2 regions of the Mucilaginibacter sp. OAE612 genome follow, and region 2 is predicted to be linked to the other one. Evidence: riboswitches for the same ligand, from Rfam matches in the RefSeq annotation. Region 2 holds a riboswitch; the other holds the start of a gene.
What was found. Region 2 has a riboswitch for cobalamin ahead of ABID99_RS12030 (TonB-dependent receptor plug domain-containing protein). Riboswitches for the same ligand answer to the same signal wherever they lie in the genome.
Positions count from the first base shown of each region.

Region 1: linked by a shared signal. The riboswitch ahead of metE (5-methyltetrahydropteroyltriglutamate--homocysteine S-methyltransferase) and the one ahead of ABID99_RS12030 (TonB-dependent receptor plug domain-containing protein) in region 2 are both predicted to bind cobalamin.

Region 1 is NZ_JBGMUW010000001.1:2,090,050-2,097,861, reverse strand. Features, by position in the region: gene ABID99_RS08830 (cysteine-rich CWC family protein) at 1-225, opposite strand, end outside; gene metE (5-methyltetrahydropteroyltriglutamate--homocysteine S-methyltransferase) at 418-2,742, opposite strand; cobalamin riboswitch at 2,916-3,107, opposite strand; gene ABID99_RS08820 (MFS transporter) at 3,318-4,556, opposite strand; gene ABID99_RS08815 (TetR/AcrR family transcriptional regulator) at 4,906-5,502, shown strand; gene ABID99_RS08810 (TlpA disulfide reductase family protein) at 5,508-6,953, opposite strand; gene ABID99_RS08805 (alpha-L-rhamnosidase C-terminal domain-containing protein) at 7,230-7,812, shown strand, end outside.
Region 2 is NZ_JBGMUW010000001.1:2,877,775-2,885,586, forward strand. Features, by position in the region: gene ABID99_RS12015 (acyltransferase family protein) at 1-354, shown strand, start outside; gene ABID99_RS12020 (SRPBCC family protein) at 422-1,156, opposite strand; gene ABID99_RS12025 (serine hydrolase) at 1,222-2,550, opposite strand; cobalamin riboswitch at 2,525-2,724, shown strand; gene ABID99_RS12030 (TonB-dependent receptor plug domain-containing protein) at 2,844-4,793, shown strand; gene ABID99_RS12035 (DUF6580 family putative transport protein) at 4,845-5,417, shown strand; gene ABID99_RS12040 (Sir2 family NAD-dependent protein deacetylase) at 5,505-6,191, shown strand; gene ABID99_RS12045 (diphthine--ammonia ligase) at 6,230-6,943, shown strand; gene ABID99_RS12050 (hypothetical protein) at 7,170-7,418, opposite strand; gene ABID99_RS12055 (DUF3291 domain-containing protein) at 7,425-7,812, opposite strand, start outside.

The DNA.
Region 1 (7,812 bases), 790 kb from region 2:
TTCAAGTATCGTTTTCATTTTTTCCTGAGCTGCGGTTGAACTGATCTCATGCTTCATCACCATCAGACATTTGCGGCACAGGCAATCAGGATAGGTTAAGCGGATATAATCGCGCTCCAGGTCGGTAAAGCTGATGCCCTGGCACTGGCACAACAGGATGCTGCCTACTTTGCATTCAAACGGCTCTTTACACCGGGGGCAGTATTTATTTTCATGCTTTGTCATATTAAGTATTTAAATCCGGAGGCCTCTGAAGGTGAAATGACAAAAGAGGGCCTGTCAGTCTGAGCCCGTCGAAGACTCGCGCGCAGAGGCCCTTCCCACCATGCTTCGATAGGCTCAACATGACACCCTTTTTTTAATTATACCTATAAAACTATTGTGTACCCGTAAGGATACACAGTAGTTTTTTTTTATTTAAGCAGTTACATTGCTGATAACATTTTCGCGGACAGCTTTCGCGGCTTCAACCATTTCTATTAAGGCTTTTTGGGTTTCATCCCATCCCCGCGTTTTTAAACCACAATCGGGATTTACCCAAAGCTGGGCATCGGGTATTACCGCCTGGGCGCGTTTGAGTAAACCGATCATTTCCTCCCTGTTGGGTACGCGGGGCGAATGGATATCATATACACCGGGGCCAATTTCATTAGGATACTTAAAATCGGCAAAAACATCCAGCAGCTCCATTTGCGAGCGCGATGTTTCTATCGTGATCACATCGGCATCCATATCGGCTATGCTTTTAATGATGTCATTAAACTCCGAATAGCACATGTGCGTGTGGATCTGTGTACTGTCCTGAACGCCGCTTGCCGAAATCCTAAAAGCTTTAACCGCCCAGTCGAGGTAATTTGCCCTGTCATCCCTGCGGAGCGGTAATCCTTCGCGAATGGCCGGTTCATCTATCTGGATGACTTTGATACCTGCGCTTTCCAGGTCACAAACTTCGTCACGAATGGCCAAAGCTATCTGCGTACAGGTTTCGGAACGGGGCTGGTCATTGCGCACAAACGACCATTGCAAAATAGTTACCGGGCCGGTTAACATACCCTTCATCCATTTTGAGGTTAGTGATTGCGCATAAGCCGACCATTTTACCGTCATAGGCTGTGGCCTTGATACATCGCCATAAATAACCGGTGGCTTAACACAGCGGCTACCATAGCTTTGCACCCAGCCATTTTGTGTAAAGGTAAAACCGGCCAGTTGTTCGCCAAAGTACTCAACCATATCATTACGTTCAAACTCGCCATGTACCAGCACATCCAACCCTATTTCTTCCTGCCATTTTATAGCCTTTTCAGTTTCGGTAGCTATCAGTTTATTATACTCCCCCAGGGTTATCGCGCCTTTTTTTAATTGGGCACGCCAGCTTCGTACTTCGGCCGTTTGCGGGAACGAACCAATAGTTGTGGTAGCAAAAAGCGGCAGGTCAAGCAGTTGCTGCTGCTGTTCTTTCCGTGCAGGAAAAGCACTTATACGCTTTGCATCATTTTCGGTGATGGCGCTTACACGCTGTTTAACTGCTGGGTTATGGATCAGTGCAGATGTTCGGCGGGCCTCGTTTGCCTGCCGGTTTTTTGCCAGTTGATGCAGGCTGCTATCGCTCACCACATCTTCCGATAACTTGCTGAGCAATACCACTTCGTTTATTTTCTGCCGCGCAAAAGCCAGCCACTGTTTAATTTCAGGAGTAAGCACTTCATCGTTGGTTTCATTTTGCAGATCGCATGGCGAATGGATCAATGAGCATGAAGGGGCTATCCAAACGCGGTCGGCACCTAATTTATCCTTCGCATTCTTTATAATGACCAGCGAGTTAACAAAATCATTTTTCCAGATATTGCGCCCGTCAACAACACCTAAAGAAAGGATAGTTTTTTGGGGCAGATGCTCCATTACTTCATTCAATTGCTGAGGCGCCCGCACTAAATCGACATGTAAAACATCAACAGGTAAAGTTGCCGCTAATTGAGTGTTATCGCCCAGGCGTTCAAAATAAGTTGCCAAAACTATCTTCAGGAAAGGAAATTCTTTCCTCAATTGCTTATAGGTATCTTTAAATACCTCCTGTTGTTTTTCGCTTAAATCAAGCGCTAAAAACGGCTCATCAAACTGGACCCATTCGGCACCCAAAGCTTTAAGCTTATTCAGGATATCAAAATAAACAGGCAGCAGATTTTTGATCAGGTCTATCCTATCGAAACCAGCCTCTTTCTCTTTGCCCAACAACAGGTACGATACAGGCCCGATCAACACCGGCTTGCTAACGATGCCCAATTGTTTAGCCTCATAAAACTCATCGATAACTTTGGTGGAGAAAAGTTTAAACTGCTGGTCTTTATAAAACTCGGGTACTATGTAATGGTAATTGGTATCAAACCATTTGGTCATTTCCATGGCTACCACATCCAATCCATCTTTTTGATAGCCGCGGGCCATAGCAAAATACAGATCGAGCTCGGTATTGCCTTTTTGACTGATCACTTCATGATAGCGTTTAGGAATAGCGCCAAACATCAGTGAATGATCAAGCACCTGGTCATAAAATGAAAAATCATTTGATGGGATGAGGTCGATCCCGGCTTCTTTTTGCAGCAGCCAGTTCTCTTCCCTGATGTATTTACCCACGGTAAGCACATTTTTTAAGCCCGTTTTGCCTGCCCAGTAGTTTTCGCAGACTTTTTTTAATTCGCGCCGGCTACCAATACGCGGGTAACCTAAATTTTGCGTTAGCATTCTTTTAATTGATTAAATGAATAAATCGGTTAAAAGCCCTTTCAGCTAAGCTTCGCAATACTTTGTTGATATGTAAAAATGGAGAGAATATATGGGCACAGCCCGTCATAACGGGCCATGGACCCAACAGGCAAGTAATCATAACCCAGACCAAAGCTTCACACCGCGAAAGCATTGTCAATTCAGTATTAGGCAGGTCTCCTGACTTGTAACATTTTTGCCGTCCTTCCCATCCCTGTTTATCAGGACAGTGGACATTACTGGCAAAAACCTTTGTGTTACTTACAGTTGCGCGACAGTTCGTGATTTACACACGATTCCCTATTAATCTACAATTAAGTAAAACCTATACCGGTTGATGAAGTAAAGTAAAGAACTTATCGGGGCAAATATAATGATATGCCGGCTGAATATTCAGGTTATTTTATTGGTGAAATTGTAGGCTATATCATGGTCAATAAACGCGTAAACCTATAAAGCGTTGAATTGTACCGTCCTTATGTATCATCGTAAAACAGGTGAAGCCGATAATTAATTACCGGCTTCACCTATTATTTAAGGCGATATCATTCAGCTTATACAGCTACCTCAGCATTTAAAATAACAGCCGCTTCTTCTTGTTTTTGGTGCGAAGCCCTCGCTTTGATGAAAAGCACCAGTGTAACAACAGCCAGTATCGCGAACGATAAATAAGCGGTTCCTAATAACTGCTGATTTTTGATGGCCATAATATTTACAATGCCGTAGCTAAAAAATGAAGTGATAATATAAAGTGAGCCGCCGGTCACGCCGCTTGCGATACCCGCATTTTTTGAAAACCGGCCTAAACAGTAAGCAAATATATTATTGAATATAAAGCCAGATAATAGGTGGACCAATGCTGTAAATGCCATCAGCGTAAATAAATTTGTTTTAATCCCTGCTGTAAACACCATTAAAGCTGCAAAGCCTAATTGCAGTGCAAGCGCTATCGATACTTTTTTGATAAGCGGTTTCCTGATGAGGGTTTTTGAAATAATACCGCCCGCCATCAATGATACCCCCGAAAGCAGCGAACAATAACCGGTTACCACAGGCGACAAATGAAATACATGCTCAATTATAAAAGGGCTGCTCATACCATACACCACCAGCATGGCATAGCTCAGGGAGATCAGGATGAGGCCCAGGGAAAAATCGCGGGTTTTAATGGTAGCCAGGTAAACCTGCAGAATACTTTTAGCTTTGAACGGGTGATAATTTTTTAATGATTCGCCACCGTATACCAGCTCTAAAACAAGTAGCGAAAGAGTGGCTATTCCCAGGAAAAGGAAATTGGATTCCCAGCCAAAGGCAGCTTCAAGGTAACCTCCGATAAAAGGCGCTACAATAGGCGCGGTTGCCCAGATGATAGAAAAAAGGCTGGTATAATGTTTAAGCTGCTCGCCCGAATACATATCTACAAAGTATGCCCTCTTCCCTACTACAATAAGCGCTACCGTGATGCCCTGCAAAATACGCATTGCATAAATAAGCTCGATATTATGACAGATAGCTATGACAAAACTTGCAAATGCAAACACCAGTAAAGAGACAGTACCGATACGGTACCGGCCAAAGCTATCGAGCAAGCTGCCAACAAACAACTGACTAACGCCCGAACTGATCATAAACGCGATGAGCGAAAGCTGAACGGCCGAATTATTGACAGCTAATTCCCTGGCCATAGAAGGTAGGGAAGGTATATAAATATCAGTTGCAAAACCCGAAAGCGGGATCAGCGCGAACGCTAAAATTGTGCTGATGCCCCTGTGGTGTTCTTTTATAAGTTTCATAGCTTAACGTTAAAATTTACAGATCGTAAAAACAGTATTGTGATTCGTTTTTTATTAAAACAAAAGTAGACTAATTGGTTTATTAAATAAAACCATTCAGTCTATTTTTAGCCATATTTACATTACTATGTCAATCGCTGCTTAGCCGGCTTATAAATACACATATTCATAAGATCAGTGTAAAAAAAAACACCCTAAAGTTATACAATCACAAAACGAATATGAAAATAAAACACTAACTAACAGCTATTTACAAATAATAAAACACTCAGTTAATTTCAACCAGCCAATCAACGGCCTTTATTTTTTTAAACCATTTAGTCTATATTTGCATAGTAAATAACTGAAGATGAGCAAAGGCGAGCAAAAAAGGCAATTCATTATTGAGCAGGCAGCGATTTTATTTAATGAGAGGGGAATTGCCGGCACTTCGGTTGATGAGATACTTGAAGTTGCCAATACCAGTAAGGGATGTTTTTATGGCCATTTTGAAAGCAAAGACGAACTGGCACAAGCCGCTGTTGATTACCTTTTAGGAAAACTAAACGACAGGAGGAACAACACAGTAAGCAAACATAAAACTGCCATTGCCAAGATCAATGCCGCTTTAGACAACAGCAAAAATCCATTGAAAAGCTATATTGAAGGCGGCTGCCCGATAGTTAATTTTTCGACAGAGACGGATGATACTAACCCGGCCATCAAAAAAAAGTTAAAAGACATGGTTGATACCGCTATAACAACCTATGCCAATATTATTCAGGACGGAATTAGTAATGGAGAACTCTCAAACGCCATAAACCCCGTTGAATTTGCAACCCGGATGATGCTTTCGATAGAAGGAGGCAACGCGATCTGCAGGGTATTAAACAGCACAAAACCAATGCAGATCATGATCAATAGCCTGAAAACTGAACTGGCATCATATGCCCTGGAAAAAGCATAAACACACTACGGCTTCGCGATTGCTTCATTGATCAATTGTTCGGCCTGCGCACTCCCTGGGCCGGGAGCGTCAAAACTGAGCATTTTGCCTTCTTTATCAATCAGTATATATTTTGGAATTGCATAGGCTATGTATGATTGTGCAACTGTACCGTCTTTGTCATAAAGCTGCAGCCAGTCCGGCTTTTCTTCTTTGAGTGCATTTCGCCATTCCTTTTCTCCGTCATGTACGGCAATACTGACAAAAGCAACCTGCGGATTAGTTTTAAACTTGTCGCTTAGTTTTTTATATGCGGGCATTTCCTGGCGGCAGGGCCCGCACCAGCTGGCCCAAAGGTCAATATAAATAACTTTTCCTTTAAAATCGGCCAGGTTAAAAACCTTGCCACGGTCGCTGGGCAAAGTAAAAGCCGGGGCCGGTTTCCCAATTTGTACCTGCATCAGCTGGAGCTTTTTTTCGGTAAAATTCCCGGCGACGTTATTTTTTAAAGCCGGGTTATTAATTGCGTCAATGAATACGCGCATCTCCTTTTGGGCTATATTCAATTTTTCAAGAGAGTTAGCACTACCAATTCTTTTTTCAACGTACCGGTTTAGATAATAGTCCCTTACCTTGCCGGTAAAAAGCTGTTTGATTTTGCCAAGTGTGTACCCGGGCTGCTTCACCGATGCAGAATCGCGCAGCAGATCCAGCCGCTGTTCATAGGCATAATAAAGGGGCAAAACCCATGATTTATAGTCTTCTGATACTAAATATTCGTCATGCGATATACCTTTTGAAAATGCTGAAGGGGTATTTTTTGATACCAGCTCCCTCATCTGCGCCACATTGTATTTACTCAAATCAAGGTGTTGAAGCAGCATGTAAAAATTTAAGCTTTGATTATCTAAATCAATCATTTTCTTAAACGTATTGAAATATTGATCTTGCTTTGCCGGCTTGTTAAACACAACACTTAGTAACGAGTCTTCCAACGTTTTGCTTTTTTTAAGGAATTGGATTAACTCATCGGTCTTTAGTTCATACCACGCTGTCTTGTCGTTCCGGGCAACCAGGATTGAATCTAATTTTACACGGTATTGATTGGTTTCGGCACCTATACCGGTTATCTTTTTAGTTTTCGACAGGTTGACATAATCAATAGCGTCACCGGTTATATGGAGATCATAACCCGGTGCCACATAGATCCGGTTGATTTGAGTGTTGTTTTGCTGGATGCTGGTGCGTTGAGGCTTGGCTATTTTGTACGTTTTTAAATAAAACTCGCCCGAATCATTAAGCCTGATGGTATCCATAAGAAGTTTACCGTTGGCATCTTCAAAAAAGACCTTCAACATTTTTTCGGCCGAATTGCTGAGCTTTCCCTGTATAACAAGTGGCTGAACCGGGTTTTGAGCTACCCCCCTGCCGATAAAATAAAATGAAAGCAGGAACAGGATCATTTTTTTCATAGATGTAATTGGTAGGTTTAAACAAATATAAAGCTCAGCAGCTTATTTCAATACAACTTCGGGATTTAGTTTGCATGTTATCCCAACCCGGAGGCAGACCGGACCAACGATGGTTCAAAAATGAAAACATAGTTCCATCAGCCTTGCCGATCATAAAAAATTAAAAATTATTATAAAATGCTAAATCGATTTATTATATTAGTCAAACCAATTTATCTACTTAATGCAAGCAGGGAAAACCAACCTGACCATCACCAATTAATCAATGAAATCTTCATGAAACACCTTCTGATTCTAACTTTATCTCTAACTATCATTCTCTCATCACAAAACAGTAATGCCCGGCCTCTTCATAAAACCGCAGAGGAAAAGACGTGGAATGCGCAATGGATCTCCGTGCCCGGCATCACCGGGAATGAATACGGCATTTATTATTTCCGTAAAAACATTGAGCTGACCAACAAACCGGCCGGCTTTGTCATTCATGTATCGGCAGATAACCGTTACAAATTGTATGTAAATGGCACATTGGTATCATTAGGCCCCGCAAGGGGCGATACTTTTTACTGGAACTATGAAACCGTCGACCTTGCGCCCTATCTCGTAGCCGGTAAAAATACCGTAGCTGCTTTAGTGTGGAACGAAGCTCAATACCGCCCTGAAGCCCAGATCAGTGTCCGTACCGCCTTTATTATACAAGGTAATTCAGCAGCCGAAGAGATCCTTAATACCAATAACACCTGGAAAAGCATTCAGGACAAAGGTTATCAGCCCATCTGGGGTTATTTTGCAGCCAGCACCGGCGAAATGGTGGACCTGAATAAAAGCATGATGAACTGGTATTCGTCTAACTTTGATG
Region 2 (7,812 bases):
AATATTTTGGCTATAATATTGATGTTTGGATTGCGCTTTGACGAATTTTATACCTTAAAATCACTGTACGTAAACCTGGCGATTTCAGTAATTACCGGCTATTTAATTTTAAGCAATATCATACCCGCAAACGATTGGATTTTTAAGGTGTTAAACAATAAATTTCTATCATTTATTGGTATTCTATCTTATGGCATATACATATGGCAACAGTTATTTACCGGCCGGGATAGTAAAATGCTATTAAGCATATTTCCTAACAATGTATTGGGTTTGATTACTGTCCCTTTATTATCGTATTATCTTTATGAACGGCGTTTTCTAAAACTCAAATCAAAATTCACCCATAAATGATGCTATTGTTGTAAGATATAAAGGCGCTCGCATTACCTGAGCGCCCTTGGATAAAGGTGTTATTTTTTTATTTGACGACAATTACTTCAACAAACTCATCCGGATCGTTATTGATATCCATATACTGTTTAAAGTTCTGAATATCCTTATCAACCATATTTTTGAATACCGGGTTTAGTATTTTGGCTATGCCTGCGCCTACACCGCCTGCCGGGGGCTGATAACTGATCACCACATCAACAATGGTACCCTGCCCGTCAACCGTATCCTGAAAACGAATTTTACCCGCATTATTAATCATCGAATCAGACAGCGAACTCCAGCCGATCACTTCATTAGGTTCGTCATGGACAATTTCGGCATGCCAGCTGATTGTAGCTACATTTTTGGGAAGCTTCAAAACCCAGTGTGAATATTTAGAGTCGATGACCTCCACACTTTCCAGGTGTTTCATAAAAAGGGGCAGGTTATCAAGCTTGCGCCAAAATTCATAAACCTTTTGCCGGGGTTTATTTACAATAAACGACGAACGAATATTTACATTTATGGGATTGGTGGATAATTTACCAATACGTTTGTAAAGCTCACAATGCCCTGTGATGCCCCTGTTTAACAAATAGCCACCGGCACCTATTTTTACGATACTTGCAAACGGGTTTTTAAAAATATTTTTAAAACCTGAGAAACCGAGCTTCATACCACCTGCGATGGACGTAAAGCGTTCGGGCCAATTCAGGTTTATGCGGTCATCTCCATAAAGCACAGGGAAGTTGTCGGTATATTTTACTATTGTAGTTGCCATAGGTTTTTAAATAGTTATCGTTTTTAAAACACCTTTAGGGCTACTAAGTTTTCCAGAAGTGAATTTTATTGCTTTTTGCTATAAGTAAATTTAAATTTAGTTAAATGGGGCAGGTGTTTTTTAGGGCGCTTGAGTTCATATTGGTATATCACCTGGCCAAGGTTTTTCAGGAAAGGCAGGCATACCGTTGTGTACTCGTATTTATTATCGTTCAGTATCCCATCTTCATTTGATTGCACGACGGCACTGAGCATGAACTCAACATTGTTTTTAAAATCTACGATATATGCATTATCAATATCATAACCATAACTATCACCAACTTTATTAAAGATCCTGATGTCAGGGTTAATAACTGCTGTACTGTCTCCGCCATAGAACAAAAACTTGCAATAAGCCGGGAAATATTCGGGGCGGCGATAGGTGGGTTTGGTGTTTTCGGTGGGGAAGGTACTCATATAACGGTAAATGAAGCGATAGTCATCTATCGTTAAATTAAAGCGTTGCTTTTTAGGGCAAGTTTCAGGAAACAACAACCTTTTAAGCACCATTTGCTGATCGGCGAGAGAGTAAACATTCTTTTCAGAAAAGTCAAGAGGCTTGTTAACCAGCCGTTCGCTGCTATCTAAATAAGCTTTACCCTGCAGCATGTTTTCCAGGTGCATGGGATAATTTGACGCATCATATAGCGCCGGTTTCTGATAAATTAGCTTATTATCATTGTAAAAATCAATAGGGTTGGTGTGCTTTGTGCTTTCGCCTGCATCACCTATGGCTAACCTGCCTACAATACGGGTATTGTTAAGATGATACTTCTTTAGCTTTTGATTGATCTCTGTACGGCCGACAAATTCATAGAGCCGGTTATATGCATCATTATCGCTTACCAGCAAGATCTTTTTAATATAATTTTCGATACTCGACAAACCTGTTGAGGATGATGTATCTATTTTAACTTTAGTCTGGCCGGCAAATGCGCTATCAGTAATCATGACCGATTTGCGGCTTAAGCCTTTTATTTTTAATTCGTTAAGTTTCTCAAGCGCAAAAATGGCCGTTGGAAGCTTTACCGTGCTCGCGGGGTAAAAATAATGATGCGCATTAAGATGATAGCTGTATGAAGTAAAGTGCGGAACATTGTCTTTATCCCTGTCGATCCGGGTATATAGGATCTGTATTTCGTTTTGTGCAGGATGGTTCAAAACGCCTGAAAATAGTTCGGGATGGCTATATAGTAAACCTTTCAGAAAAACGGTATCGGGATGTTGGGCAAAACTGCCAAGCGCGCCCATCATCAATAATAAAATGCAGCAATATTTCATCATGATAAATATAGTTATGTAGTTTGAGGTTAACAGATACTTATTGTACTTTTGCAGCGCTTTAGGTTTCATTAAACTATTTTTTTAATGAATTAAAAGGGAATACGGTGTAAATCCGTAACTGTCCCGCAGCTGTAAGCTCCGTAACCGTTGCCAAATCTATACAGCCACTTTCTGTAAACAGGAGGGAAGGCCAGGCAAAATGGGGAGCAAGTCAGAAGACCTGCCAAGGCATTATATGTTATTCATAGCTTTCGGGGATTGAAGCTTGGATGTGAATGCTCTTCGTTTGGCGTGTTTTCATTTTATTCATTTCCGTGTATGCTATTAAGGCTGCATTATTATTTTATACATATCAATCATACATGGAAAAAAAGTACGCTAAAATTATTTTAGGATTCGGTTTGTTAACTGTTGGGTTATCTACCTCAGCAGCATATGCACAGGATACCACACGCACACTCAATACGGTAGTAGTAACTGCAAGCCGGTCGCCTAAAAAACTGTCAGACATTGGCCGCGTTGTTACCATCATTTCTGCCGATGAGATCAATAAATCGCAGGGCAAATCATTGCCTCAATTATTAAATACGGTTGCCGGGATAACTTTTTCTGGTGCAAATAATGCCCCCGGTATCAGCACATCGGTTTTCCTGCGCGGGGCTTCATCTGGCAATACCCTTATCCTGGTTGATGGTTTTCCGGTAAACAATGCTTCGGGCATTGATGGTAGTTATGATCTTAACGCTTTTTCGCTGGATCTGATAGATCATATCGAGATCTTGAAAGGAAGCGGTTCAACGCTGTATGGTTCTGATGCTGTAGCAGGCGTTATTAATATCATCACAAAAAAAGCTAAACAGCAAGGATTAACCGGTGGATTGCAGCTAACAGGTGGCAGCTATAATACGTTCAAAGAGTCGGCCTCATTAATTGGACAGGTGAAAAATACAGGCATAGCCATTAATCTGTCAAATACCGATTCAAAAGGCTTTGCCGCGGCCACAGATACCACTGGCAAAGGCGATTTTAAGAAAGATGGTTTTCACCAACGTTCGGCCAGTGTGAACCTGAGCCAAAATGTCTCATCTAAATTTATTCTTAATGGAAACCTGCAGGTGAGCCACAATACTGGTGATCTGCCTTACGGTGCTTTTATAAACGACAATGATTACACTTATAAAAACACATTTTTATTTGGTGGCATAGGTGCAAAATTGATTTTACCAAAAGGTAACCTCAACGTGAACCTGTCGCAAAATACGGTTCAAAATGATTTCAATAACCTGCCATCTGACAATTACGGAACCCACCAGGTTACAAAAAATACAGGTCGTATAACCAATGTCGAAGCTGTGTTTAATTATGAATTGAATAAGTATTTTGATATTACCAGCGGTGCGGCCTTTAAATACAGCAACACAAGCCAGTACAGTCTGTATGAATCAACATCTTATCCGGGTGTGCCGAGCATTATTAAAGCTGGTGATGCTGCTAATAACATATTCAGCGCTTATACGTCGTTATTTTTCAAATACGATATCTTCCACATGGAGTTAGGTGGCAGGTACAACAACCATAGCAAATATGGCGACAAGTTTACCTACACCATCAACCCATCATTATTCCTTGCCGATCAGTTTAAGATCTTTGGCACCATAGCTTCGGCCTTCAAATCACCTTCGTTATATCAGTTGTTTTCAGAATATGGTAATGCTAAATTAAACCCTGAAATCACAACATCATATGAAGCAGGTTTTGATTGGGATATTGTTAAGAATACCCTTTCATTTAATACCCAGTTTTTCAAGCGCAATACCAAAGATGTTATCTATTTTAAAAACCTGTCTGGCCCTCCTTATAGTCAATATGCAAACGGGCAACAGCAAAAAGATAAAGGCTTTGAAACCGAATTAAAATATCACGATAATAACATTCATGCATCTGCATATTACGCTTATGTAACAGGTAAACTAACCGACGAAGCCGGTACACAAACCGGCAACCTTTACCGCAGGCCTAAAAGTACTTTCGGCGCTAATATCAGCTATGATGTTTTAAGTGATTTTGAGGTAGGTGTTAACTACAAATATACAAGTAACCGTACCGATCTGACTTTTACAAACACTGGATCAGAAGTGATTACACTGAAGCACTATAACCTGGTAAATTTGCATTTGGAATACAAGGCAACCAAAAATCTAAATGTTTTTGGTGACCTTAACAACGTTTTGGATACTAAATACGTAGATTGGTTAGGATATAACACCCGCGGTATCAACTTCATGCTTGGTGCCAGGTATCAATTTAAATAGCGTTTGCTTATTGTTCGGATTATTAAGTAATTTTACGCCATATATAAAATCATGACCGCAAAAGATAACACCAACCGCAACTTGTTCCTGATCCTGATGATCCTGGTTGCTGCCGCATTCAGGCTTTTAGCATTTAAATATAAAGAATTGAGTAATTTCAATCCGGTAGGTGCTATTGCATTATTTGGCGGCGCTTATTTTACCTCAAAGTGGAAAGGGTATGCTACTGTATTGCTTACGTTGTTTACTACAGATATCGTGATTAATTACCTGTTTACTTCAAAGTTAACTTTATGGTATGGCGGAGCCGCATGGGTTTACCTGTGTTTTGCATTAATGGTGCTTGTTGGTACTATGCTTGAAAGGGTAAATGTTGTTAGTGTGCTTTTAGGCTCAATCGCTACAGTTTTGATTCACTGGTTAATTACTGATCTGCCATGGTTATATGGTACAGCTTATCCGCATACTTTGGCTGGGTATGGCGAGTCATTGGTCAAGGCTATTCCGTTTGAGAAAAATATGGCATTGGGTACATTGGTATTTAGTGCAATACTTTTTGGTGGTTTTGAATTGGCTAAGAATAAGTACACGTTTCTGCAGGACAAAAAGCAATTGGCTTTATAATATAAATGCATTTAAATTTAAAGCGGATTGTTGAAAGGCAGTCCGCTTTTTTTATGGCCTAATCAATTATCATCTGTTTATATTAAAATGAAGAACTTAGTAGTGTTAACCGGCGCAGGTATCAGCGCCGAAAGTGGTTTAAAAACCTTCAGGGATAGCGATGGGCTTTGGGAAGGGTATAATATTGAAGACGTAGCCACGCCTGAGGCCTGGGAGCATAACCCGGTTATGGTACAGCAATTTTATAACGAGCGCCGTAAATCTGTATTGGAAGCAAAACCTAATGCGGCCCACTATGCACTTGCTGCGCTCGAAGAAAAGTATAGGGTAACCATCATTACTCAAAATATAGATGACCTGCATGAAAGGGCAGGTTCAACCAATGTGGTGCATTTACATGGCATTATCACCCGCTCACAATCAAGTATCAAACCAGAACTTACTTATCCTATCGATGGGTGGGAAATTAAAATGGGAGAGCTTTGCGAATTAGGTTCACAATTACGTGCGCACGTAGTTTGGTTTGGTGAGCCCGTACCAATGATAGAACATGCAGCCGCTATATGCGTGGGGGCTGATATATTTATGCTTATAGGTACCTCCCTTGCTGTTTACCCGGCCGCAGGGCTTATCGGTTATGTTGACCGCGAGACGCCAAAGTATATTATCGATCCCAATATACCTTTTGTAAATGTTAAAGGGCCGGTTATTAAAATCCAGGAAAAAGCAACAGTTGGCGTACCTGAATTAGTGAACCAATTATTAAAGGATTAAATCACTAATTCGCTAACTCACTAAATCACCAATTAAATATGAAGTGTATCTTCAATTGGAGCGGCGGTAAAGACAGCGCCCTCGCTTTATATCATTGCCTGCAAAATCCGGATCTTGAAATCGCCTATCTTGTAACTACGATCAATGATGCAGCCGACAGGATTTCCATGCATGGTGTAAGGACGGAATTACTGACTAAACAAGCAGAAGCTATCGGTATTCCATTATATCAAATCCGCCTGCCCGAAATGCCGGGTATGCAGGAATATGACGATGTGATGCGACACCATTTAACTCGCTTTAAAAATGAAGGTGTAACCCATTCCATTTTTGGCGATATATTTTTGCAAGACCTAAAAGATTACCGCGATGCACGGTTAAGCGAGGTTGGGCTCAAAGGTATTTACCCCTTATGGAAAAGGGATACATCCGAATTAATAAATGAATTTTTGAACCTCGGTTTCGGAACCGTGATAGCCTGTACCCAGCAACGTTTGGAACGCATTGTTGGTAAAGAGATCAGTCGGGAGTTAATTGATGCGTTGCCTGACGATGTTGACGTTTGCGGCGAGAATGGGGAATTTCATACCTTCACTTTTAAAGGGCCAATATTTAAAAACCCAATTGAATACAAAACAGGTGTGAAAATTTTTAAGGAATACGCCACGCCGAAAAACGCCAATGATTCCTGCGTTTCTGCTACCGATACCAAACCTTCCGGTTTTTGGTATTGCGACTTGCTATTGGCTTGACCTTTCATTTATTCCGTTAAAATCAACGCAGAATAAAATTTTGTTTAACTATATAACTAATTTAATATCAATATATTAATATTAGTTTATTCAATTTTTTATTTAGATACTATGTAAAATGAAGACAAGCAGAACTTAAAATGCATTTTTTTTGCCAAATTAAATTTTGCCTACAGTTGCTTTTACTTATAAGCTATTGTTTATCAATGTAAATGGATGTTTTACTTCAATAGTTATATCTAAAATAAGCGTCTTTATAATCGTTACGCATGTCGATAAACCGGGCGGCTATCTTTTTTAAAAACTCCTCATCAAGTAATTCAAAAACACTGTTTACCCCGTCGGTTAAATCCATTTCCGGGATCTTGTAACTCTGCTCAAGGGAACCCTGCTCTACCTTTACAATAAATTTATTATTCATATTCAGGATAGAGATTTTAAAATCGGGATGGGGGAGTTCTGCAATAATTCTCATGTCTTTTTATTTATTCAATAAGCCCTTTAATGGGTCTTTTCCGTTAATGGTACCGAAACTGGCAATAGGTTTAAATCGTGCAAAAAGTTCCTCGCTATACCAACCTTCGCTTCTTGTCTTTTTAATTACTTCGGCATGTTCGGGGCTTTTATATGCAAAAGCTTTGACGTGTTCCAGGCTTTCCCAAACAGAAAATGTAGCTTGTCTGTATACCGGAGCTTCACCAACGCCAAATGAATTTATATATCCGGGAGCGGATGTCATTATGTTTGCAACGGTATCTACATTGGCCCAGAAATTCTTTAACCTGCTAAGTTTGATTGTTGCGCGTGTGAGTACGGCGACTGGGCCATTGATGTCGCTTACATCGGGCTTGCCGAATGGCTCTTTTCCA